DNA from 4 places in the Thalassobacillus sp. B23F22_16 genome. Region 1 is predicted to be linked to each of the others. Evidence: riboswitches for the same ligand, from Rfam matches in the RefSeq annotation. Region 1 holds a riboswitch; each other region holds the start of a gene.
The links. Region 1 has a riboswitch for S-adenosylmethionine ahead of ACGTNI_RS10570 (O-acetylhomoserine aminocarboxypropyltransferase/cysteine synthase family protein). Riboswitches for the same ligand answer to the same signal wherever they lie in the genome.
Positions count from the first base shown of each region.

Region 2: it holds a riboswitch for S-adenosylmethionine, as region 1 does, so the genes downstream of both, ACGTNI_RS01680 (methionine ABC transporter ATP-binding protein) here and ACGTNI_RS10570 (O-acetylhomoserine aminocarboxypropyltransferase/cysteine synthase family protein) in region 1, are expected to answer to the same signal.
Region 3: it holds a riboswitch for S-adenosylmethionine, as region 1 does, so the genes downstream of both, metC (cystathionine beta-lyase) here and ACGTNI_RS10570 (O-acetylhomoserine aminocarboxypropyltransferase/cysteine synthase family protein) in region 1, are expected to answer to the same signal.
Region 4: it holds a riboswitch for S-adenosylmethionine, as region 1 does, so the genes downstream of both, ACGTNI_RS09905 (methionine ABC transporter ATP-binding protein) here and ACGTNI_RS10570 (O-acetylhomoserine aminocarboxypropyltransferase/cysteine synthase family protein) in region 1, are expected to answer to the same signal.

Region 1 is NZ_JBIEKD010000011.1:85,378-91,222, reverse strand. It holds gene ACGTNI_RS10585 (hypothetical protein) at 1-166, opposite strand, end outside; gene ACGTNI_RS10580 (NAD(P)/FAD-dependent oxidoreductase) at 311-1,531, opposite strand; gene ACGTNI_RS10575 (DUF2188 domain-containing protein) at 1,714-1,911, opposite strand; SAM riboswitch class I at 2,396-2,504, shown strand; gene ACGTNI_RS10570 (O-acetylhomoserine aminocarboxypropyltransferase/cysteine synthase family protein) at 2,638-4,347, shown strand; gene ACGTNI_RS10565 (homoserine dehydrogenase) at 4,423-5,430, shown strand; gene ACGTNI_RS10560 (polysaccharide deacetylase family protein) at 5,467-5,845, opposite strand, start outside.
Region 2 is NZ_JBIEKD010000001.1:340,386-346,230, reverse strand. It holds gene ACGTNI_RS01690 (glycoside hydrolase family 32 protein) at 1-2,621, shown strand, start outside; gene ACGTNI_RS01685 (GatB/YqeY domain-containing protein) at 2,599-2,874, shown strand; SAM riboswitch class I at 3,230-3,334, shown strand; gene ACGTNI_RS01680 (methionine ABC transporter ATP-binding protein) at 3,446-4,486, shown strand; gene ACGTNI_RS01675 (methionine ABC transporter permease) at 4,446-5,108, shown strand; gene ACGTNI_RS01670 (MetQ/NlpA family ABC transporter substrate-binding protein) at 5,131-5,845, shown strand, end outside.
Region 3 is NZ_JBIEKD010000015.1:68,609-74,453, forward strand. It holds gene purU (formyltetrahydrofolate deformylase) at 1-716, opposite strand, end outside; gene ACGTNI_RS12915 (YkvA family protein) at 929-1,402, opposite strand; SAM riboswitch class I at 1,575-1,686, shown strand; gene metC (cystathionine beta-lyase) at 1,774-2,955, shown strand; gene ACGTNI_RS12925 (bifunctional homocysteine S-methyltransferase/methylenetetrahydrofolate reductase) at 2,959-4,818, shown strand; gene metH (methionine synthase) at 4,799-5,845, shown strand, end outside.
Region 4 is NZ_JBIEKD010000010.1:85,838-91,682, forward strand. It holds gene ACGTNI_RS09895 (MetQ/NlpA family ABC transporter substrate-binding protein) at 1-409, opposite strand, end outside; gene ACGTNI_RS09900 (methionine ABC transporter permease) at 435-1,103, opposite strand; gene ACGTNI_RS09905 (methionine ABC transporter ATP-binding protein) at 1,096-2,121, opposite strand; SAM riboswitch class I at 2,303-2,416, opposite strand; gene ACGTNI_RS09910 (TlpA family protein disulfide reductase) at 2,615-3,034, shown strand; gene ACGTNI_RS09915 (thioredoxin family protein) at 3,158-3,472, opposite strand; gene ACGTNI_RS09920 (toprim domain-containing protein) at 3,484-3,846, opposite strand; gene ACGTNI_RS09925 (hypothetical protein) at 3,925-4,050, opposite strand; gene gcvH (glycine cleavage system protein GcvH) at 4,094-4,477, opposite strand; gene ACGTNI_RS09935 (arsenate reductase family protein) at 4,578-4,934, opposite strand; gene ACGTNI_RS09940 (acyl-CoA dehydrogenase FadE) at 5,130-5,845, opposite strand, start outside.

The DNA of each region.
Region 1 (5,845 bases):
ATTGCTTCTCGACATCCTCTTTCAGTCCATTCCTGGCCTGTAAATCATCCAGATGAGCGAGTAGATGACTGTATACTTGTTGAAATACACGCCGTTTTTCTTCCTGCATGACTTGATCTGTATAGATCTCCTGTAATTTTTCGTAAGCCACTGCCTTTGTCCACAAAGTTGACCTTCCTCCCCTTCGCTATAGTACTGACTACATTCATTTTAACATTATTTTCCGCTAAAAGAAGGACTATCCTCCAGGTGTTTCTTCCACTTATCTTAATATCGTTTCATGGTTTCCAACAAGATATTAGAGTAACGCTTATTCCTCTTTCATTAGGTTTGCTGCTTCTTGTTTAACCGCCTTCCATAATATAGGACTGTCTTTTGTATGATGTTCAAGCAGCTCCGGTAAATGCGGAGTTAATTTGTTCCATACAATGGGATTGGCGGCTATTGTATTAATAAATGCTTTTTCTTTTTCAGACCAGGAACGTACAGATTGTATGTACTCAATCGTCAATTGATAGGAGGGTATCAATTGCTTGTCCCGCTGCTGATGGAATCGCTCCATCGATTGTTTCCAATCTGCTCCCTTACTGTATTGGTCAATCGCTTCCGCAAGTAGAAAAGATTGCAGGAAAGCATCATTGATACCAAGACCAGTGCTCGGATCTTTGCTATGTGCTGCGTCCCCAATCAAGGCCCAGCCTTTTCCATAAGGCTTTCGAAAAAAGTTCTCCACTCCGGCACCGCCTGTTATTCTTCCTTGAAGCTTCGCTTGCTTCAACCGTATATCCATGCGGTAAAACTGGCCATAATAATGTTCAAACATTTGTTGAGGATTTCTGGTAAAATCTTTAAATTCCCCCTGATGAATTTCTAATCCGAGACAATCCCTCCCTGGCTCCATCGGAAACAAAAAGCCAATCCTGCCATCCTGGAGAAAAATTTCGGTGGCAGGCTCTTCCAATGGGTGTACACCTTCATAATATCCATAAAAAACCGGTCTAAGAGCAGGTAAATCGTTATACTTTTCCGCTTGAACCCATTGGGCTACTCGGGAACGCATCCCGTCTGCTCCCACGACAAGATCCCCGTAAATCTCACTTCGTTCGCCATTGTTATGTACAATTTCCACTCCAAAAACCCGGTCTGAGCCCCAGACTAGTCCGTCCACTCGTGTTTTTTCCATCACTTCTACGTGAGGGTATTCAAGCGCATGCTTAAGTAATGTATAATCCAGAAAATCCCTCCTCGGAGCCATCGTATATGACTGGCGGGGTCCTTCCATCAAGCTGTCTCCAATATATGTCCGCATCCTTGTAATTTTTCTCAGTCCACCTTTTTCAACCGCCTCCAGCACACCTAATTGTTTTAAATAATTCAGGTGTGAAAGGTGGTGCGTAGACAACACATCACTGGGAAATGCTGCTTTATCAATCAGCAGTACCTTTTTACCTTGCCGGCCTAATAAAATTCCGAGGCTCGCCCCTGCAGCTCTTGCCCCCACAATGATGACGTCATAATCTGCTCGCTTCATGTAATCCCGCCTTTACTGATTTTCTCTTACTTAAGGTTAGCCGAAATACACGAAACCCGCCAAGAAAAAAACTGATTATTTTCAAGTTACTAAGAAATGAAAACAAAAGCGCCCTAAATAAAACAAGCCCAGAGCCAAATAGTGACTCTGAGCTTGTTTGCATTTATGAAGTAACTCGATTGTTAAAAGGTCCTTTCTTCGATCACTTCTTTATTTTCATCCTGGATCGATACTTTGCTTGGTTTATTTTCTTTTGCCAGCTCTTCCGCTTTTTCAATGGCTACTGATTTTTCATCATATAGATCTGTCGGAGCTATATCCTCAATTTTTACAAACCAGCCTGTTACATCTTTGTTAGGTTCTACGCTATATTTTTTCATGTCATCCACTCCTCTATCTTTTGTTCTTGGTACTCCTGTTCCCACTAACCTGTACAGCAAAACATCGCCCGCTCTATAAATTACCATTAAGCCTTTCCTGGTCGAAAAGTCGAAGACTTGATTTCGAAATGTTGTATGAGTAGAAGGGGCGTTGGGGAAGGATTCGCTTTCCAGCTCCATCACCTAGACACTCGCGACATAAGCAGTCCATCAACGGGAAGAAAAATCACTTCCCTTTTGATGTTCTGCTTATGCGTGTCGTGTCTCCCAAGGTGATTACGCATTAATTTCTTTCCGCGGGGAAGACGGCAAGCATCCTCGAGCTAAAGCTCTGTGGGGTCTTGCCAGCCTATCCTTTCCCAATGTTAAATCAGCACTAAGATTTAATAGAGAATCTTTCTTAAAAATAAAAAATTGTTTGACTTTAAATTTGTAATCATCTAGAATACGTAGCAAGCATAAATATTGCAACAACCAATCGAATCTCTTATCGAGAGCGGCGGAGGGACTAGGCCCGACGATGCCCGGCAACCATCAAGCATTGCTTGAAAAGGTGCTAATTCCTACAGATCTGTGGATCTGAAAGATAAGAGGAGGACCGTATATACGCCCTCTTCTTAGGAAGAGGGCTTTTTGTTTTCCCTTCGAAATCTTTCCCCCACTGTTTCTGCGTGGAATACCTTTACATCCAAATCGATTATTTACAATTTTCAAGGAGGAATATTAATGAGTCTACCATTCAATCAATACAACCCGGAAACATTATTATTACACGGAGGACAGGAAGTCGACCCTTCGACCGGCTCCCGTGCCGTTCCAATCTATCAAACTACTTCCTATGTATTCCGTGATACGGAGCACGCTAAAAACCTGTTTGGTCTTGCTGAGCCAGGAAACATTTATTCCCGAATCATGAACCCGACTGTCGATGCTTTCGAGCAACGAATCGCTTTGCTGGAAGATGGTGCTGCTGCAGTAGCTACTTCTTCCGGAATGGCTGCGATCACGTTGGCCATTCTTAATATCGCTTCTGCCGGTGATGAAATTGTTGCGTCCACCAACTTGTATGGTGGGACGTATAATTTATTCACTCATACTTTGCCGCGCTATGGCATTACAGTTAATTTCGTCGACAGTACTGACCCGGAAAATATCAAAAAAGCTATTACGCCAAATACGAAGGCTGTTTTTTCTGAAATCATTGGCAACCCGAGTTTGAATGTATTGGACATTGAAGCAGTGGCAGATGTCGCTCATGAAAATGGTATCCCACTCATTATCGACAACACGTTTGCTACTCCATATATTTGCAAACCGATATCATGGGGAGCAGATATCGTCGTTCACTCGGCTACTAAATGGATTGGGGGTCATGGTACCACCATCGGCGGCGTAGTGGTAGACAGTGGCCGGTTCGATTGGACGAACGGCAAGTTCCCAGGCTTCACGGAACCTGATGAAAGTTACAACGGACTTCGTTATGCCTATGATGTCGGCCCATTGGCTTTCGCCATCAAACTGCGTGTACAGCTGCTTAGGGATATCGGTGCTTGCCTAAGCCCACAAAACGCATTCCTGTTACTGCAAGGTCTGGAAACCCTCCACCTTCGCATCAAGCAGCACACACAAAACGCGCGTGAAGTAGCACAACATCTAGTGGAACATGATGGAGTCGAATGGGTGAACTATCCTGGTCTTGAAAGCCACCCTACCCACCACCTGGCCAAAAAGTACTTGAACCATGGTGCAGGTTCTATTGTTGTATTTGGTATCAGGGGTGGACGAGAAGCCGGTCGGAAAATGATTGATAACATCAACTTGTGGTCACATGTTGCCAATGTCGGCGATGCCAAGTCATTGATCATCCACCCTGCTTCTACGACACACCAGCAGCTAAGCGCCCAGGACCTTGAGAAAACGGGTGTTACTGAAGAATTGATCCGTTTATCCATTGGTCTGGAATCTACCACCGACCTGCTTGCCGAACTGGATCAGGCAATTGAATTAGCAACAGGAGCGGAAACACCTGCTCCCAAGAATGCAAAAGATACTGTCCAATCTGTTCTCGGTTCCTCGCTGGATCGCGAAAATGGAGATTTGAGAAGACGTGTGATTGTCACGACAGGAGAACTTTCTGAAACGGGTAAATCAGAAATCAAGAAATTGGAACGTCTAGGCTTCCAAGTGAAAGATATATCAGAAAAAGACGAGCTGCTCGATACTAAAGTTGATATTGTTTACAGTGAGTCTGCCACTGAAATAAGAAATAACCGGGAGGAAGTTGCTCAACTGGCTCCTGCATTGGTTTGGGTGAAAGAGAATGAAGACGTCACTTTAGAAGAAGGACCAGAAACGATTACCGGGGAGAATTTATACGAACGTGCCGTCACATTACGACAAGCGACGGATCACTCCGATGTAGCCCTTACGCTATAAGGCCCTTATCAAGCGTTCGTATTTTCAAAAACAGCCGGGGAATCAGCACCCCGGCTGATATTAAGGAGGATAACTATGCAAAAAATCAAAGCCGCACTGCTGGGGTATGGCACAGTCGGCCAGGGAATACAGGAAGTGATTCATCAGCATCAAGAGCGGTTCCGCCTCCTCCTGGGTAAGGAAGTAGAAATTGTAGCTGTTCTTGTCCAAAACCCTGTGAAACAAAGAAACTTGCCGGAAAACATTCTTGTTACAACTGATTTTGAAGAAATCATCTCTCTTCCTGATTTGAATGTGGTATTCGAAGCGATTGTTGGTGAAGAACCAGCGCTAACCTATTCAAGAAGATCGTTGAATAAGGGCATCCATGTCATTACGGCGAATAAAATGATGTTTGCGAGGCATGCCAAAGAATTGCTTGAAACAGCCCGGGAAAACAAAGTGCATATCGGCTTTGAGGCAACTACTGCAGGCGGTACACCAATCATCCGTACAATCGATCAGCTGCTTCAGGTGAATCGGATAGAAAAAGTAGAAGCAATCCTCAATGGCACCAGCAACTACATTTTAACGGCAATGAACGACCGTTTTATTAATTTTGATACTGCTTTGAAAGAAGCCCAGGAAAAAGGGTATGCCGAAGCCGATCCAACTCATGATATAGATGGTACTGATGCTTTTAATAAATTGATGATTCTCAGCCAACTGATCTATGGAGAGCAGCCCAACTGGCTGAACGTGAGAAAAACGGGGATCAATGGTCTGACAGAAGCAGATATAAATCATGCAAAACAAGAAAATAAAAAGTATAAGCATATTGGAGTCATTAAAAAAGAGGAGAATGACATCATAGCGGAAGTCTCCCCAGTGTTACTCTCTCCTACCCACCCATTACATCATATTGACGGTGTCGATAATGCACTTGCAATTACAAGTGATATCGTAGGCACAATCACGCTGACTGGTCCAGGCGCAGGAAAGCTGCCAACAGCCAGTGCCATGGTAGAAGATTTAGTACAAATTTTTCAGACGGAACATGCGGAGTTCTACGAAAAAATCTATGAAAAACAGGCCGCAGGATAAAAAAAGAGCAGCAAGCTTCAGGCTTGCTGCTCTTTTTTATGGGCGCCATGACGACAGAGTTGGTTGTCCTGTTATTTCCGGTTGTTTTTCCTGCAACAGCTGACTTACCGTTACCAGTTGGAACCCTTCCTCGGTCAGACGCTTTATTAGTGGTTCAATCACTTCTTGCATATGAGGTGAGACCTCCTGCAAAGAAATAATTGCTCTGTCTTCCGTGTGCTTCATCACTTCGTTAATAATCGCCTTTTCTTCTGATAAACGCCAAATTTCTATGTCATGACTATTCTCGATGACAGGAAGTCCAGTAATTCTTTGTATTTCCCGCTTTCCACGATTATAAGGAGCCTTAATAACACTTGGCTGGTGACCGGTCAATTCCTCTACTTTATCAGCAGTTCTCTGGAGCTGTTCTTCG
Region 2 (5,845 bases), on a different contig from region 1:
GCCCGATGTATTGGGGACATGCTGTAAGTGAAGATTTAATAAACTGGGAAGAACACCCTATCGCGCTCTACCCTGATGAAAATGGTTTTATTTGGTCGGGGAGTGTTGTAGTGGATAAGGGCAATACAGCTGGGTTTCAATCAGGTGATGAAGCCCCCATGGTTGCTATGTTCACCCATGAAAAGGGAGGACATCAGACACAGAGTCTCGCTTACAGTAATGATAAAGGGCGGACTTGGAATAAATACGAAGGTAACCCTGTGATTGAAATGCCGGAAAATACAGACGTATTCCGAGATCCAAAGGTCTTTTGGCATGAAGAGACTGAAAAATGGGTCATGATAATATCAGCAGGTCAAAGTGTAGAAATCTATCGATCGGCTGATTTGAAAGAATGGGAACATACGGGTTCCTTCCCGCGTCCGGAAGATGCAGGAAGCGGGGTATGGGAAGTTCCTGATTTAGTAGAATTACCTGTCGATGGCGACGAAACCAATAAAAGGTGGGCATTGCTGGTAAGCGTCAGTGAAGGAGCAGCTGCAGGGGGCTCTGGGATGGAGTATTTTGTCGGTGACTTTAACGGAAAAACATTTACCAAGACCCAGGAAGCTACCCCGGTTGATTATGGGGCAGATATGTATGCAGGAATCACATGGAGTAACATCCCTGAAGCGGATGGACGCAATATTATGCTTGGCTGGATGAATAACTGGCAATATGCACAGGATATCCCAACCGAAGGCTTCCGTGGTGCTATGTCTCTACCTCGGGAACTAGGCCTTTCATCTGGAAGCGATGGATCACTCTCTCTGACACAGAAGCCTGTTTCTGAGTTTGATAGCTTGAGAGGAGAGAGCACAGAGTGGACAGATGAATTGATCGATGGAAATGGCAAGCAGCTCCTATCTGAGACAGAAGATTTAATAGAAATTGAAGCTGAGTTTGATATGAAGGAAACTTCAGCAGAAGAATTCGGTTTCCAGTGGAAGAATAGCAATGAACAATCAATGGCAGTTTCCTTCAATACCCAAACTCAACAATTGAATGTAGACCGGTCAGAAGCAGGGGAATCCAGCTTTTCGGATGATTTTGCCAAGAAACACGAAGCACCCATGCAGATAGAGGATGGGAAAGTAAACCTACGTATGATTGTTGACCGGGCATCCATTGAGGTGTTCGGAAATGATGGAAAAACCGTGCTGACGGATCAGGTATTCAGAGACGAATCTCCATCTTCCTTAGAACTTTACACAGTCAATGGAGATGTTCAAGTAAACACAATTAAAATTACAAAATTAAACAAAGCCGACATCCGGGTGAAAGAAGATACGATACCGAAAGATGTCCCATCTACTTTGGAAAATGGAAACTTTGAAACGGGGGATTTGAGTGGCTGGAAACAGCAAGGAAATGCGTTTGCAGGTGCTGTGTCCGATGCCGAAAATTACTGGGACACTCATCCGTTTCAGCAGGAGGGGAAGTACCATGTATGGGGATTTGCTGGAGAGTCCAGCGACCCTGATTTCCGGACAGGGACGTTACAGTCAGACTATTTTAAGCTCGCGGGAAATGGGAAAATTGAATTTTTGATAGGTGGCGGGCAGGATATCGAGAAGTTATATGTTGCTCTTGTCCGGGCAGAGGATGGCAAAGAGCTGTTTAAAGCCACAGGAGCCAATGAGGAAAAATACCGACGTGTGTCCTGGGATGCCAGTAAATTTGTGGGGGAAACCCTTTATCTGAAGGTAGTTGATTACCATACGGATGGTTTTGGTCACATTAATGTAGATGATTTTCAAGTCTATCATGAGGGGGAAATGCTTGGAGACACGATTGAAAATGGCAATTTTGAAACAGGCGACCTGACAGGCTGGACGATTGAAGAAGGAGACGCATTCAGCGCTGAGGATGTCACTTCCGATACAGATTGGGGATGGGGAGGTCCATTCAATCATCAAGGCGATTATCATTTATGGGGAGCTAAAGATGGAGGAGATGAACAGACGGGTGTGCTTAAGTCGTCTCCGTTCATCCTCTCAGGAACAGGGAAGATTTCCTTTCTGATAGGAGGAGGAAATGACATTGATAATTTATATGTCGCCCTTGTCCGAGCCTCGGACGGAAAGGAATTGCTGAAAGCGACCAATACGGAATGGAACGATGACGAAAGCTATACACCGGTCTCCTGGGATGCTTCCGATTACCTCGGAGAAGAACTGTATATCAAAGTAGTAGATAAAGCAACCGGTGGCTGGGGCCATATTAATGTAGATGATTTTCAGGTGAAACAAACCGGTCTGCTGGCCCATTGGCCATTGAATGAAGCAGAAGGAAGCGAAGCGAAAGATGAAGTTACAGGTAAGATGGATCCTGTCTCGTATGTATTCAATGATGCAAAATACAAGCCTTCCACGGACCCGTTATGGCGGGAAGGGTTAGTTGGAAACGCGCTGTTGTTTGATGGTTATTCAACCTGGATTACCCGTGATGCTGAAAGCATGATCCAGCCTGAAGATGCCCTTACGATTGAGGGATGGGTAGCCCCAAGGTCGTACGAATGGGGAGATCTGGGACAGGTCTCTGCGATTGTGAATCAGCATGATAAAACAAAAAATGAATAATGAAGATTGGAAGGAAACACTATCAGAAATAAAAGCAGTGATGGTCGAGTTTTTAGAAGGTAAACTGAATCAGGAATCCTATCAGTTGACCGATGACCAGTTACGTTTTCTGGCTGAATATGCAATCGAGCAAACGGGCGTAGAAAAAGCGAATGATATAGGGAAAGTCCAGGGTTATGTTATGAAAAGAGTAAATAATCATGTAACTGGGGAAGAGGTACGAGAAATTGTGAGAGAGCTATTGGAGCAATAAATAGTTGGTTGAATAAGCCGCAGTGTGTTGTCTCACACCACCTGCGGCTTCCTCATGGCTAAAACTAGCTCTCATTGTATTTAAGTATCTATTCCCTAGTGAGTTAATGGATTACTACAATGGGGCCAGGCAGGGATAGAGCTTTTCAAATACTAACAAAAGGCAGCTACTAATATGGTAGATATATTCACTGATATCATGATCAAATTACCACTGGAACGCGTAGCAGCCTATGCAGGAAACCTCGATTATGCTCCGATTAATGGTGTGAAGCGTTAGAAGTATAGAAAATTTGATTTACAACTTAAATGGTTTACTGTAAAGTGTTAAAGGGTGAAGGTTTTAAAAATTTCAATTCTTATGAAAAGTGACCGAGGGATAAGCATGTTGACGTCACAGCGGCCTTCCCGTTGGAGTGGACGCTAATTCCTGCACAATCTTAGATTCTGCAAGATAAGAGTTTGGCAATTCATAGCGAAGCTCTTTCCTAATAGGAAAGAGTTTTTAATTTAAGGTTCTTTGATTAAAAAGACGATGATGAGCACATTAATCCTAAAAAGGGGGGCACTAGATGATTTCGATTGAGCAGCTGTGTAAAGTCTATCAAACGAAAGACCGCAAGATTATCGGCGTCGATAACGTAACGATGACGGTCGAAAAGGGAGAGATTTTCGGAATCGTCGGTTATAGCGGGGCAGGGAAAAGTACATTGCTTCGCTGCATAAATATTTTGGAAAGGCCGACAAGCGGGAAAGTGACGTTAGACGGAATCGACCTGCTATCCCTTTCTCCAAAGGAATTAAGGACCGCTCGGCAGTCGATCGGTATGATTTTTCAAGGATTTCACTTAGCGATATCAAAAACTGTATTAGAAAATGTCTCGTTTGCCTTGAAAGCCTCAAAAGTGGCAAGGGCTGAAAGAAAAAGGCGTGCTTTGGAGCTTCTTGATCTTGTAGGACTCTCCGATAAAGCCAATCAATACCCTGCCCAATTAAGCGGGGGGCAAAAACAGCGGGTCAGCATCGCTCGCGCACTGGCAAACAATCCAAAGGTGCTTTTATGTGACGAAGCTACTTCTGCTCTCGATCCGAACACCACGCAGTCCATTCTTAAGCTACTGAGGAAAATCAACCGCGAACTCGGTTTAACGATTGTATTGATTACTCATGAAATGGAAGTTGTCAAAGAAATCTGCAATCGTTGTGCGGTGATGGAAGAAGGTCGGATTGTGGAAGAAGGCGAAACATATGATATGTTCGCGCGTCCGCAAAATGCATTAACGAAGCGTTTCATTCAAACAGTGCTTGACTTCAACCTTCCAAAAGAGCTGCTGGAACGCAGTAAAGGGACGATCGTCCATATGAAATTCACGGGTGAGATAGCAGGGGAGTCAGTCGTATCTGACCTTTTGCAAAACTATGAAGTTCGCGGCAATATTCTTCACGGAAAAGTCGACTATATCCAAAATAAAGCGTTAGGAACTTTCGTCATAGAATTAACAGGTGAAGACAAAGAAGTACAACAGGCCATAGAGAGTGTAAATGAGAAAGTAGAAGTGGAGGTGCTGCCGCATGATAGATCAATTCATCACTCTGCTGCCGGAGCTGAATAAATCGTTTCTAGAAACGTTAGTTATGGTTGGTATTGGTCTCATTGTGGCCTTAATCGCCGGCTTACCGTTAGGGCTTTTGCTTTTTGTTACAGACCGTGATTTATTTCTTGAGAATAAATGGGTGAAAAGCGTGACAGGAGTTATTGTGAACTTGGTAAGATCCGTACCATTCATCATTTTACTTGTCTTTTTATTTCCTTTTACTAATTTCCTGGTAGGTTCAACGACGGGACCTGTAGCCGCATCGGTCGCCTTATCAGTGGCTGCTATTCCTTTTTATGCCCGAATTGTCGAAGCATCTGCCAGGGATATCGACCGCGGGGTTATCGAAGCGGCGATTGCCTGTGGAGCTTCGCCCTGGTTGATAATTAAAGATATTATTTTTCCAGAGATTAAGTCTGGTTTGATAAGTGGGCTGACAATTACCGCTATAAGTTTAATCGGCTATTCTGCGATGGCAGGAGCGATTGGCGGAGGAGGCATCGGTGACTTAGCGATCCGTTACGGCTATTACCGTTATGACAATTTTGTTATGTTTACGACGGTCATTTTATTAATTGTTCTAGTTCAAGTCATTCAGTATGCGGGTGACTTCTTAGCTAAATACGTAAAAAAAGGGTAAAACATTTTGAGGAGGATACAACATGAAAAGAGTATTCGCTTTATTCATACTTCTTTCCACCGTTTTCTTAACTGCTTGTGGAGAAGATGAGGGTAATGCAGGTTCATCAGATGAGAAAGATACGATTAACTTTGGTGCGACGGCTGGTCCGTATAGTGATATGGTTACGCAAGCAATCGCTCCTTTGCTAGAAGAAAAAGGGTATGAAGTAACAAACAAAGAATTTACAGACTATGTTCAGCCAAACAAAGCCCTAGCCAATGGAGACTTGGATGCCAATCTTTTTCAACATAAAATTTATTTAGATTCTTTCGCGAAAGAGAACAACCTGGATTTGTCTGAGGTTATCATTGTGCCAACCGCTCCTATGGGAATTTATTCAAATAAATACGAAGACCTCGACAGCGTGGAAGAAGGGAGTACAATGGGCGTTCCTAATGACCCGACAAACTTAGCCAGAGCATTGATTGTACTTGAAGATGAAGGTCTTGTGAAAATCAATGAAGATGTCGACCCTCTGCGAGCTTCTCTAGCAGACATTGAAGATAATCCAAAATCCCTCGATTTCGTAGAAGTAGAAGCAGGTCAACTGCCCCGACTCGTAGACAGTGAAGACTTAGCGGCTGTCCCGGGGAACTATGCACTTGCAGCAAAGATGGATTTGTTAGATGCCCTGGCTCTTGAAGATATGCCAGACGATTATCGTAACCGTGTTGTGGTAAATACAGAAGATATCG
Region 3 (5,845 bases), on a different contig from region 1:
ACATAATGGGAGGTGGCACCGATCAGTTTTACCCCTCGCTCATAGGCACGGCCATAAGGATTCGCTCCAATGAATGCTGGCAGGAACGAATGGTGGATATTGATGATCTGGGATGGATAAGCAGCTACGAAGTCAGGAGTCAGGATTTGCATATAACGGGCCAGGACGATTTGATCGATATTGTAATCTTCCAGCAGCTCGAGTTGCTTCTTCTCTGCTTCCTTACGGATATCTTTATTGGCTGGAATATGATGAAACGGGATACCGAATGATTCTACCAAGTCCCTGGCATCCTCATGGTTGCTGACAACAACCGCAATATCGGTTACTAAGTCACCGCTCTGCCATTCCCATAACAGTTCACGCAGGCAATGCAATTGTTTGGATACAAAAATTGCGGTTCTCTTCAGCTGATAAACAAATTTCATATCCCACTGCATGTTAAAGTTTTCAGCTACCGCTTGAAATTTGCTCTTCATCTCTTCTTCTTTTCCCTGCAGTCCAGGACAATCAAATTCAATCCGTAAGAAAAATGTTCCTTCATAGGCATCCGTTGTATACTGGCTGGACTCCATGATATTGGCTCCATTTTGGAAAAGGAAATTAGAAACGGCTGCTACGATCCCAGGCTGGTCGGGGCAGCAAATCAGCAGTCGTCCTTTATCTTTAGTTGCTTCTTGAAATTTTCGTAGATGTTGGTGTGTTGTTTCAGCCATAATAATCTCCTTTACATGTATTACTAATAGTTTAGTCTTTATCTTATCGCTCTATCCTATAACAAAATAGGTGCTGACAGCAAATCAAAATCCCCTCGCCTCTGGAGGGGATTGAATTCTGCATTATTTTAAAGAGGGCAGCCTGAATTTTATTTGCTACTTCCCTGATATATTTGCGAGGTTATAATTATATTAGCGCTTTGCCCTGTAAATTATTGTGCCTGTGAATGATTTTCGTCATCATTATCAGATTGATTAAACAATAGGTTATCATCGATACCGGCTTTACTGAAGTTTTCGCCGAAATACTTGGCCATGCTGGCATGGGCCTGTGCTTTGATCGACGCATCGATGTGGGAAACAACACTGTATATGGCATAGATGATAGCAAGGCTGTCATCCGCAAAACCCACGACCGGAATGAAGTCAGGAATGACATCGGCTGGGAATATCAGGTAACCAAGTGCACCCGCAATCGTAAGCTTGTCTTTCTTCGGAGTGTTTGGGCTCTTGAATGTGTAATACAAAAGGAAGCTGTAGTAAGCGATCTTAGAACCGAGCAATAATGCATAGCGGCCCATCTTGGCAAAAAACTTACGCTCGGAAAAATATTTACGCCCGGTTTCCACTGCTTTGCCGGGATTGAAGTTCTTTAGTTTTTTATTATAATTCTTTTCTTCACTCATCATCTAATTCTCCTTTTCGATAGAAGTGCTTCTCTTATTTTACCTTCCCCGATTACACCGTTGTCAATCATTCTCTTCTACTAGAAAATTCGAAAAATTCACTTCTTACCCTTGTAAAATTCACCGCTTTAGTGTAAGTTAGTGAGAACCAATTAAATACTTACTCGATGATTTCTTATCTAGAGAGGCAGAGGGACTGGCCCGTCGAAGCCTCAGCAACCACTGGTATGACCAGAAAGGTGCTAATTCCAGCAAGTTGTGTGATGCAGCTTGGAAGATAAGGAGAGGAACTTATTCATTCAAAAGTCTTCTTCTTATGGGAAGGCTTTTTTTATATTTACCTATGATTTTTCAACGAGGAGGAATTGTACATGACCGATCATTCGTATTCTTTTCAAACACGCGTTCTTCACGGTAATCATAAGTTCGACCCGACCACAGGTGCGGTGAGCGTGCCGATTCAGCAGGCGTCAACTTTTCATCAAGCAGACTTTGATAATCCAGGAAAATATGACTACAGCCGCTCCGGCAACCCGACAAGAGAAGCCCTGGAAGAGGAAATCGCCAGACTGGAAGGCGGCGATAAAGGGCTTGCTTTCGCATCCGGTATGGCTGCCATTTCCACCTCGTTCATGATGTTGTCAAAAAACGATCACGTAGTCATTACGGAAGATGTCTACGGTGGGACATTCCGACTGGTCCACGAGGTCCTGCACCGGTTCGGAATCGAGCATACTTTCGTCGATATGACGGATTTGCATGCGGTAGCGACAGCCATTCAGCCGAATACCAAAATCGTCTACATCGAAACACCAGCTAATCCGCTCTTAAACATAACCGACATCAGTGCTGTCGCTAAACTAGCAAAAGCGCACGGCTGCTACACATTCGTGGATAATACATTCATGACTCCAGCCCTGCAGCGGCCATTGGAACTGGGCGCCGACCTGGTCCTGCACAGTGCTACTAAATTCATTGCAGGTCATAGTGATGTTGTGGCTGGCCTTGCCGTTACAAACCATCCGGAGATTGCCGAACAGCTCCCGTATTTACAGAATGCTTTTGGATCGATTCTTGGTCCGCATGACTCCTGGCTCGTTTTACGTGGACTGAAGACACTGGACTGCCGGTTGAAACAGTCGACTGAATCAGCCATCAAAATCACACAGTATCTAGCCGAGCATCCATTGGTGGAAGAAGTATATCACCCAAGCCTAACCACTCATCCTGGTTTTTCGACCCACAACTATCAGGCAGACGGTCCCGGTGCTGTCCTTTCGTTTCGGTTGAAAGATGCAGCTGCTGTCCGTGAATTCTCTAAACATGTGGAAATTCCCGTATTTGCAGTGAGCCTGGGAGCTGTCGAGTCGATTCTTTCATACCCGGCGAAGATGTCACATGCTTCCATGCCTGAACAGGAAAGGCTGAAACGCGGTATTACCGATGGTCTGCTCCGTCTATCTGTCGGCCTGGAAAAAGCCGAAGATATCATAAAAGACTTTGACCAGGCATTGCAACAAACCACCAAGCAAGAAGTCGAACTAGGAGGATAACGAATGAAATTAGATCAAGCACTACAGGAAAAGACATTAATCGGAGACGGCGCGATGGGGACCCTGCTCTATTCTTACGGGGTGGATCGCTGTTTTGAAGAACTGAACCTGTCCCATGCGAAAGAAGTACGAAATGTGCATAAAGCCTATGTTCGTGCCGGTGCTGATGTTATTCAGACCAATACGTACGGAGCCAATTATATTAAATTATCCCGCTACGGGCTGGAAGATCACGTAAAAGCGATCAATACTGCAGCCGTACACCTGGCAAAGGAAGCCGCCGGTAAAGATGCCTATGTCGTAGGCACCATCGGAGGCATTCGGGATATTCAAAAAGAAATACCAACAATGGACGAATTGAAACGCAGTTTCCGCGAGCAGCTATATTGCCTGCTGATGGAAGATATAGACGGATTGATTTTTGAAACCTTCTATGACCTGGAAGAACTGACAACCGTTTTAGAGATTGCCCGGCAGGAAACTGATCTTCCATTAATTGCGGAAGTATCGATGCATGAACCCGGCGTTATGCAAAATGGTACACCGCTTGCAGATGCGCTTCACCTTTTGGAACAAAAAGGTGCTGATGTTGTCGGCGTCAACTGCCGTCTTGGTCCTTATCATATGATTCAAGCACTCGAAGATGTTCCACTACCGGAAAAAGCAGTGCTTTCTGCATATCCGAATGCCAGTCTGCCAGATTACGAGGATGGAAGATTAATTTATCCCAATGACCCAAATTATTTTCAAAAAAGCGCGCTGGACTTATACCGGCAGGGAGCACGTCTGATCGGCGGTTGCTGCGGGACTACTCCCGAGCATATTGCTGCGGTCGCTAAAGAAGTAAAAGGCAGAAAGCCGATTACCGAGAAAGTAGTATCTATTAAACAGCCACCTGTGCCTAAGCAGGTAGATGACAGTAATCGTGAGGAACACCTTCATGAAATCGCAAAGAAACAGCGTTCCATCATTGTCGAACTGGACCCTCCGAAAAAACTGAATACAGAAAAATATCTGCGCGGGGCAAAGGCTTTAAGAGATGCTGGAGTCGATTCGGTAACACTAGCAGACAACTCTCTCGCCTCTCCCCGAATCAGCAATACAGCGATGGCAACAATCATCAAGCAGGAATATGAGATCAATCCGCTTGTCCATATCGCCTGTCGTGATCGGAATTTGATCGGGCTGCAATCGCACCTGATGGGACTGCATACACTTGGTATCCGCGAGGTCCTTGCCGTGACCGGTGACCCTACGAAAATTGGCGACTTTCCCGGGGCCACCTCCGTATATGATTTATCGTCATTCGACCTGATTCACTACATCAAGCAGCTCAATGAAGGCATCTCCTTCTCTGGTAAATCACTAGGAGAAAAAACTGATTTTTCTGTTGCTGCTGCATTCAACCCGAATGTGCGTAATTTGAACCGGGCAGTCGGCCGCTTAGAGAAAAAGATTTCTTATGGGGCTGATTACTTCATCAGTCAGCCGGTTTACTGCGAAAAGCAGATCGTGGAAGTCTATGAAGCTACGAAGCATCTCGATACACCGGTTTATATCGGTATTATGCCGCTGACCAGCTCACGAAACGCGGAATTTCTGCATCATGAGGTTCCAGGCATCAAGCTTTCACCTGAAATACGGGAGAGCATGGAACAACACAGCCATGACAAAGAACGTTCCCAGGAAGAAGGAATTGCCATCGCCAAATCATTGATTGATGCGGCGCTTGATTTGTTTAATGGCATCTATTTAATCACCCCTTTTCTACGTTATGAAATGACGGTAGAATTGACGGAATACATCAAACAACAAACCGCAAAGCAGGAAAGGAAGATTTCCAATGGCATCAACATCATTTAAGGAACACCTTGCCAGTAGAATACTAATATTGGATGGTGCAATGGGAACGATGCTTCAACAGGCAGACCTGACACCGGAAGATTTTGGCGGAGAAGCCTACGACGGATGCAACGAATATTTGAACATTACCGCCCCCCATGTACTGGAACGGATTCACACCGAATATTTGGAAGCTGGCGCCGATATTATCGAGACTAATACTTTCGGAGCGACCAGCCTTGTCCTGGATGAATATGACCTTGGCCACTTAGCTGAGGAAATCAATATCAAAGCAGCACAAATTGCTAAAGAAGCAGCTGAATCTTTTAACAGTACAGACAAACCGCGATATGTAGCTGGAGCGATGGGACCGACAACTAAGACGTTATCTGTTACAGGCGGTACAACATTCGATGCCTTGGCAGAAGCCTACGAAGAACAGGCTCGCGGCCTGATTACCGGCGGTGTCGACTTGCTGCTTTTAGAAACGTCCCAGGATATGCTGAATGTTAAAGCAGCTTACCTTGGCATTACAAAAGCTTTTGAAACCACGGGCACTGAACTGCCGCTCATCATTTCGGGGACAATTGAGCCGATGGGTACGACACTTGCCGGCCAAAGCATCGAAGCTTTTTATATTTCCCTGGAACATATGAACCCTGCCGTCGTTGGTTTGAACTGTGCCACCGGACCGGAATTCATGCGTGACCATCTCCGCTCCCTGTCTGATCTGGCGACAACGGCAACGAGCTGCTATCCCAATGCAGGCCTTCCCGATGAAGAAGGAAACTATCATGAAACACCACAATCACTCGCAGCGAAAATTGCCGGTTTTGCTGAAAAAGGCTGGCTGAATCTTGTCGGGGGATGCTGTGGTACGACACCGGACCACATTAAAGCGATTGCGGAAGCTGTAGAAGGTCTGGAACCACGGACCTCCCCGGACTCCCACCCCCATTCTGTTTCCGGAATCGAGCCATTCCTATATGATGACAAAAATGACCGGCCGATTCTTGTCGGAGAACGGACCAATGTCATCGGCTCCCGT
Region 4 (5,845 bases), on a different contig from region 1:
TAAGCACAGTGGTACCTTCTGAAATATCATCTACACTGGTAATATTTTGTGAGTAAATTCCCATTGGTTCAATATGAATGCCGCCTAAGTTTACAAAATCATAATCGTTCTCTGCTTTTTGAGATTCAAGATAAGGGATGTGTTGAAAATAATTCGCATCGATTTCCCCACTCTCCAAATCCTTATTCGGCAAGACATAATCCTGGTATTGTTCAATCTTCAACTGAATTCCTTCCTCTTCCAGAAGCGGCTGTGCTTCCTGTAAAACTTCAGCATGAGGAACACTGGTTGCACCTACCACAAGTTCGTCTTCGGAGCCATTATCGGAACCTCCACTGTCGGAACCTCCACAAGCTGCAAGTACTAAAATTACAGAACTGAATATTAACCCAATCAACCATTTTTTCATTTTTAATTCCCCTTTACTTTATTATCTATCTTTTATCCAAGGCTCGGGAAGTAATATCCCCGATAAATTGGAAAATAAATACGATTAATACAATCAGGACAGTACATACAAAAACCACATCGAAATCACTGCGCTGGAAGCCATAGAAGTAGGCAAAATCTCCCAACCCGCCAGCTCCAATTACACCTGCGACTGCAGTATAACCAATTAACGCGATTGCTGTGACTGTCAAACCAGAGACAAGGGCTGGCATTGATTCCTTCAATAATACTTTAAAAATGATTGTGGATGTTTTTGCACCCATCGACTTAGCTGCCTCAATAACTCCTTTATCTACTTCTTTCAAAGCTATCTCAACTAACCTGCCATAAAATGGAGCTGCTCCAATAATCAACGCAGGTAACGCAGCTTTAGGGCCGCGAATAGTCCCCATTAAAAAATCTGTAAACGGAAATAAAAGTAAAATCAATATAATGAAAGGAATAGCCCGGAAAACATTGACTAAAGAAGATATAATCCAATTTAAAGTTTTGTTTTCCCACAAGCCGCCCGGACGGGATAAATACAGTAATAAGCCAAGCATTATTCCTAAAATCAGAGTTCCTATTACCGAAATAACTGTCATATAAAGTGTTTCATTGGTAGCAGTAATCATATCAGCCATATCTACATTAGGGAACAGTTCATTAAACATGTGTAATCACCTCCACTTCAACAGAGGTGCCTTCAATGTAAGTAATAGTTTTTTCTATTTCACCTTGAGAGCCTTCCAAGTGTACAAAAAGTGTTCCATAAGCGCCTTTTTTCGTCTGCGTGATCTTTCCATGAAGGATGTTGAGATCAATGCTGAACTCTCTGGAAAGCTCGCTGATTACAGCCTGATTAGTGCTCTCCCCAACAAAATGCAACCGAAGCACTTTTCCTGAAGAGTATTTTTCATGTATTAAATCCAAAGAGTGATCTTGATCAGGATCTCCCATCACTTGATCCACGAATTTCTTTGTCACTGGGCGTTTTGGGTGAAGAAACACATCTAAAACATCCCCTTGTTCCACCACTTTACCGTTTTCCATTACAGCAACGCGATGACATATTTTTCTGATGACATGCATTTCATGGGTGATTAAAATGATGGTCAAGCCTAATTTTTCATTAATATCGACTAATAAATCGAGAATCGAATCGGTAGTCTCTGGATCAAGTGCTGAAGTTGCTTCATCACACAAAAGCACCTTAGGGTTATTCGCTAATGCCCGTGCGATACCGACACGCTGTTTTTGACCGCCACTTAATTGGGAAGGATAGGCGTTCTCTCTCCCTTGAAGTCCTACCAGTTCGATCAATTCCATTACTCTTGCTTGCCTTTTATCCTTAGGTACACCGGCTATCTCTAACGGAAAAGCGATATTATCTCTGACTGTACGAGACCAAAGTAGATTGAAATGCTGAAATATCATACCGATTTCCTGACGGGCAAGCCGCAGCTTATTTTTGCTCATGCTTGTTATTTCCTGCCCATCTATCGTTATCGAGCCGCCCGTGGGATCCTCCAGACGATTTAATAAACGGATGAACGTGCTTTTTCCAGCTCCACTGTATCCGATAACACCGTAAATTTCCCCGGCCTCAATATTTAGATCGAGATGATCAACCGCAGTGACATCCTGGTCTTTCGTGTGAAAGACTTTAGATAAATCTTTTATCGAAATCATTCTGTGCTGCCTCCTACTGCTTGCTGATGGTTTAAAGCAAAGAAAATACTGCTTGTCCCGAGTCTTACTTAGAAAGACTTTAATTCCAACATTTCTATAAAGTAAAACTTACTTTATGCATAAAAAAACACCTTTTCTGCTTAGAGAACAGAAAGGCGCTTAGGTAACAAGCTGCTCCGTTCTCTTATCTGCCAGAGCTTATGAACTCTGCAGGAATTGGCACCTTTTCAAGCTTGGAAAACTTGACGGTTGCCGGGCTTCATCGGGCCAGTCCCTCCACCACTCTTAATAAGAGATGTGATTAATTTTATTACTTTAATCCGTTTAAGTGTCACAAAAAAGATTGTAGCATGTGAGCGAAATTATTGTCAACAAAATTCGATTAATTTCGGCAAATAAGTATTCTTACTATGCAATACTTCTAATATGCGCTGTCTTCCATTTATATGGTAGGATAATGACAGAATTCTATGAATACGGAGGAGGTTTCTTTATGGAGAAAGCGCCACTTTTCCAATTGCCTTATATCAATAATTCAGGCGTCTATGATTTACAAGATGATCTCGGAAAAGTAATCGTTCTTACTTTTTGGGTATCCTGGTGTCCAGACTGTTCCAGGGATTTACCCATGAAGGAGCAGTTATACCGGTCTATGGACTCAGACAAAATTAGTCTTCTTACTATTAATGTAGCAGGTCGGGAGAGAGAAGGCGACGCAGGAAAATCATTCGCTGAAAAATTCCTGACCCAGCCCACTTTAGTGGATGATGGCAGATCAACTTATGACCAATACCAATGCAGCGGTGTACCAACCACCGTTATCATTGACCAATACGGTAATATTTCTGCTAAGTTCGGAGATCAGGCAGAGTTTCTTGAAATAGTTGAAAAAATTGGAGAGTTAGTGAAATAACAGTTCCTAATAAAGCAAAAAGCCGAAATAAATATAATTTCGGCTTTTTGCTTTATTTAAATTGAAAATAAACTCTTAAATTAGACCAAAGCTATTCCTCTCGTTATTTCTCGGGAAATAATGTTAGGAATTGACGTGTTTAGACACGATCCTCTGCATGTAAGGAACGGAACGAAAAGCATAAACCTTATCCTTCACCCTGCCATTAGATACAATTAATAAGCATGGTACGCTTTCAACTTGATTTTCCTGCATAAAACCAGGATGTAACGATGCATTCAGTTCAAAAAACAGGTTTTGCTTCCACAACGATTCAATCGTATCAAGCATTTTCCTGGCCATGCGGCATGTCCCACAAAACGGACTATGAATAAAAATCATGGCACTCCTATTAGTGTTAATTAAGTCTTTTTCTGATGACAGTTCTAATACTTCCATCGTACCCACCTTTATATCAGGTAAATTGATTTAACATGAAAATGTTGGCTTAATAGTGCTCGAGCCAGTTCCGGTTCAGGAGTTGTTGCTACTTCCCGGTAAGCTTTATCTACATATATATGTTCCGCATGCGGGAGTTCATGAGTCAGTTGTTTCCTCAACTTATGACCTGAATCATCTTCATCCACCAGAATATAGACAATGCGATCATCAAGATTATAGTCGAGGATCATTTCCTCCATCCGTTCTACCCCGAGCGTACCATGCGTACATAATATTTCTACCTGATTGTGATCATCCAATATCTTTTTTATATGTTTTTTATCTGTAATCCCTTCTACGATTAGAATGGGGACTTGGTTTTGATCGTTCATATCAGGATCCCACCCAGTTCTTTTAGTAAAACAGACCATGCTGTAGGATAGCATGGTCTGTGGGTATCTAACGTTTATTCAACACCAGCCGCCACCATCACAATCTACATATTGACGGACTTTCGGCGCCTCTTGTTTTGCAGGTTTAGTTTTACGCTGGCGCTGTCTGCCAGTAGTATCGGCACGTCTTTTAGATTGATTCATAATAGGTCACCCCTTGTCCATAGGATGTCCGTTGAAGAAAAAATTAGTCTTCTGTAATCATTTCTTCATACTGTTCAGCTGTCATCAATTCGTCCATTTCGGACTTATTAGAAGGCTCAACAATAACCATCCACGCTTTTTCATATGGAGATTCGTTAACGAATTCTGGAGAATCTTCCAATTCCTCATTGATTTCAACGACTTTACCGCTGATAGGAGCATAAAGCTCAGAAACAGTCTTCACAGATTCTACACTGCCGAACGGCTCATCTGCTTCAAGCTCGTCCCCGACTTCTGGTAATTCCACGAATACGATGTCGCCAAGCTCAGATTGTGCAAAGTCTGTAATACCAATACGAACTTTTTCTCCTTCAACTTTTACCCATTCATGCTCTTCGGAATAACTTAATTCTTTTGGCAAACTCATGACTAATCCCTCCAAATTATAATTATTATAAATAAACTGCATTACTAACATAAAAGCTTTCCAATTATAATGCCAGTGATTTGCTCATTTTTCAGAAGCATTATTTCCAAGTATTCTCGAAATCAGCTTCTTTAAAACCTACGGTTACATCTTTTCCATTTGTTACGATTGGTCGTTTGATCAGCATTCCATCGGAAGCTAACCACTTTATCATTTCAGACTCATCGGCTTCCTTAAGCTTGTCCTTCATACCAAGTTCGCGATATTTCTTGCCACTGGTATTAAAAAACTTCTTAGCAGGAAGACCGCTTTTCGTTATGTAGTCCTGCAGTTGGGACTCTGTTGGTGGATGTTCAACTATATGAACAGGCTCATACTCGACACCATTTTCATCCATCCATTTCTTGGCTTTTTTACATGTTCCACATTGTGGGTACCAATAAAAGGTTACTGCCATTGGCTCTTACCCCCCTTATTATTTACCATGCTTTTATTCTATCATAATCTGATAAAACATTTCATCAAACAGTGGAAGCAGCTCCAATTTTTTCATTTCTCAATTGCTTTTTTCTAAACAAAAACAGACCGGTTCACTTTCCCAATGAACCGGTCTTGTTATATCCGTACGTGTGTGACCCCCTGTTAGCTATCTTTATACGATATATTTTTCTTCTTTGATCAGATTGGCAGCAATTTCACGTTTCTTCGCAATGACATTGGTAGGAGTGTGACGTATCAATTTCTTCAATGCTCCCAGCATCATACGAAGTGTATCGCCCGATTCAGATGCAATTAACGTTTCTTTTGCATGAGCTTCAATACGGTTGAATGCTTCCTGGACATAAACTTGTGTGTAGAGTAATTTTTGCTGAGCTTTTTCAGAAGATTTATTCATTGCTTTCTCTGTACGAAGCACTGCTGATTCCATATTATAGATTTCGGCGACGATATCTGCAATATTAACAAGCAGCTCTTGTTCTTTTTCTAATTTCTCTCCGTATTTTTGAGCAGCAAGCCCAGCTGCCACAAGAGCTATTTTTTTCGCATTTTTCACCAAATACTTTTCTTGCTCTAATGGTTCTGTACCAGGCTCTTCCGGCATCATCATCATTAATTCTTCTTGCAGGGACTGAGCCTTTTGCAACAATGGCAGTTCGCCTTTCATTGCTTTCTTCAACAAAGTTCCTGGAACAATCATCCGGTTGATTTCATTCGTTCCTTCAAAAATCCGGTTGATCCTGGAATCACGGTAAATACGCTCCACTTCATACTCCTGCATAAATCCGTAGCCCCCATGGATTTGCACCGCTTCATCCGCTGTAAAGTCCAGCAATTCTGTACAGAATACTTTATTTAATGAACATTCGA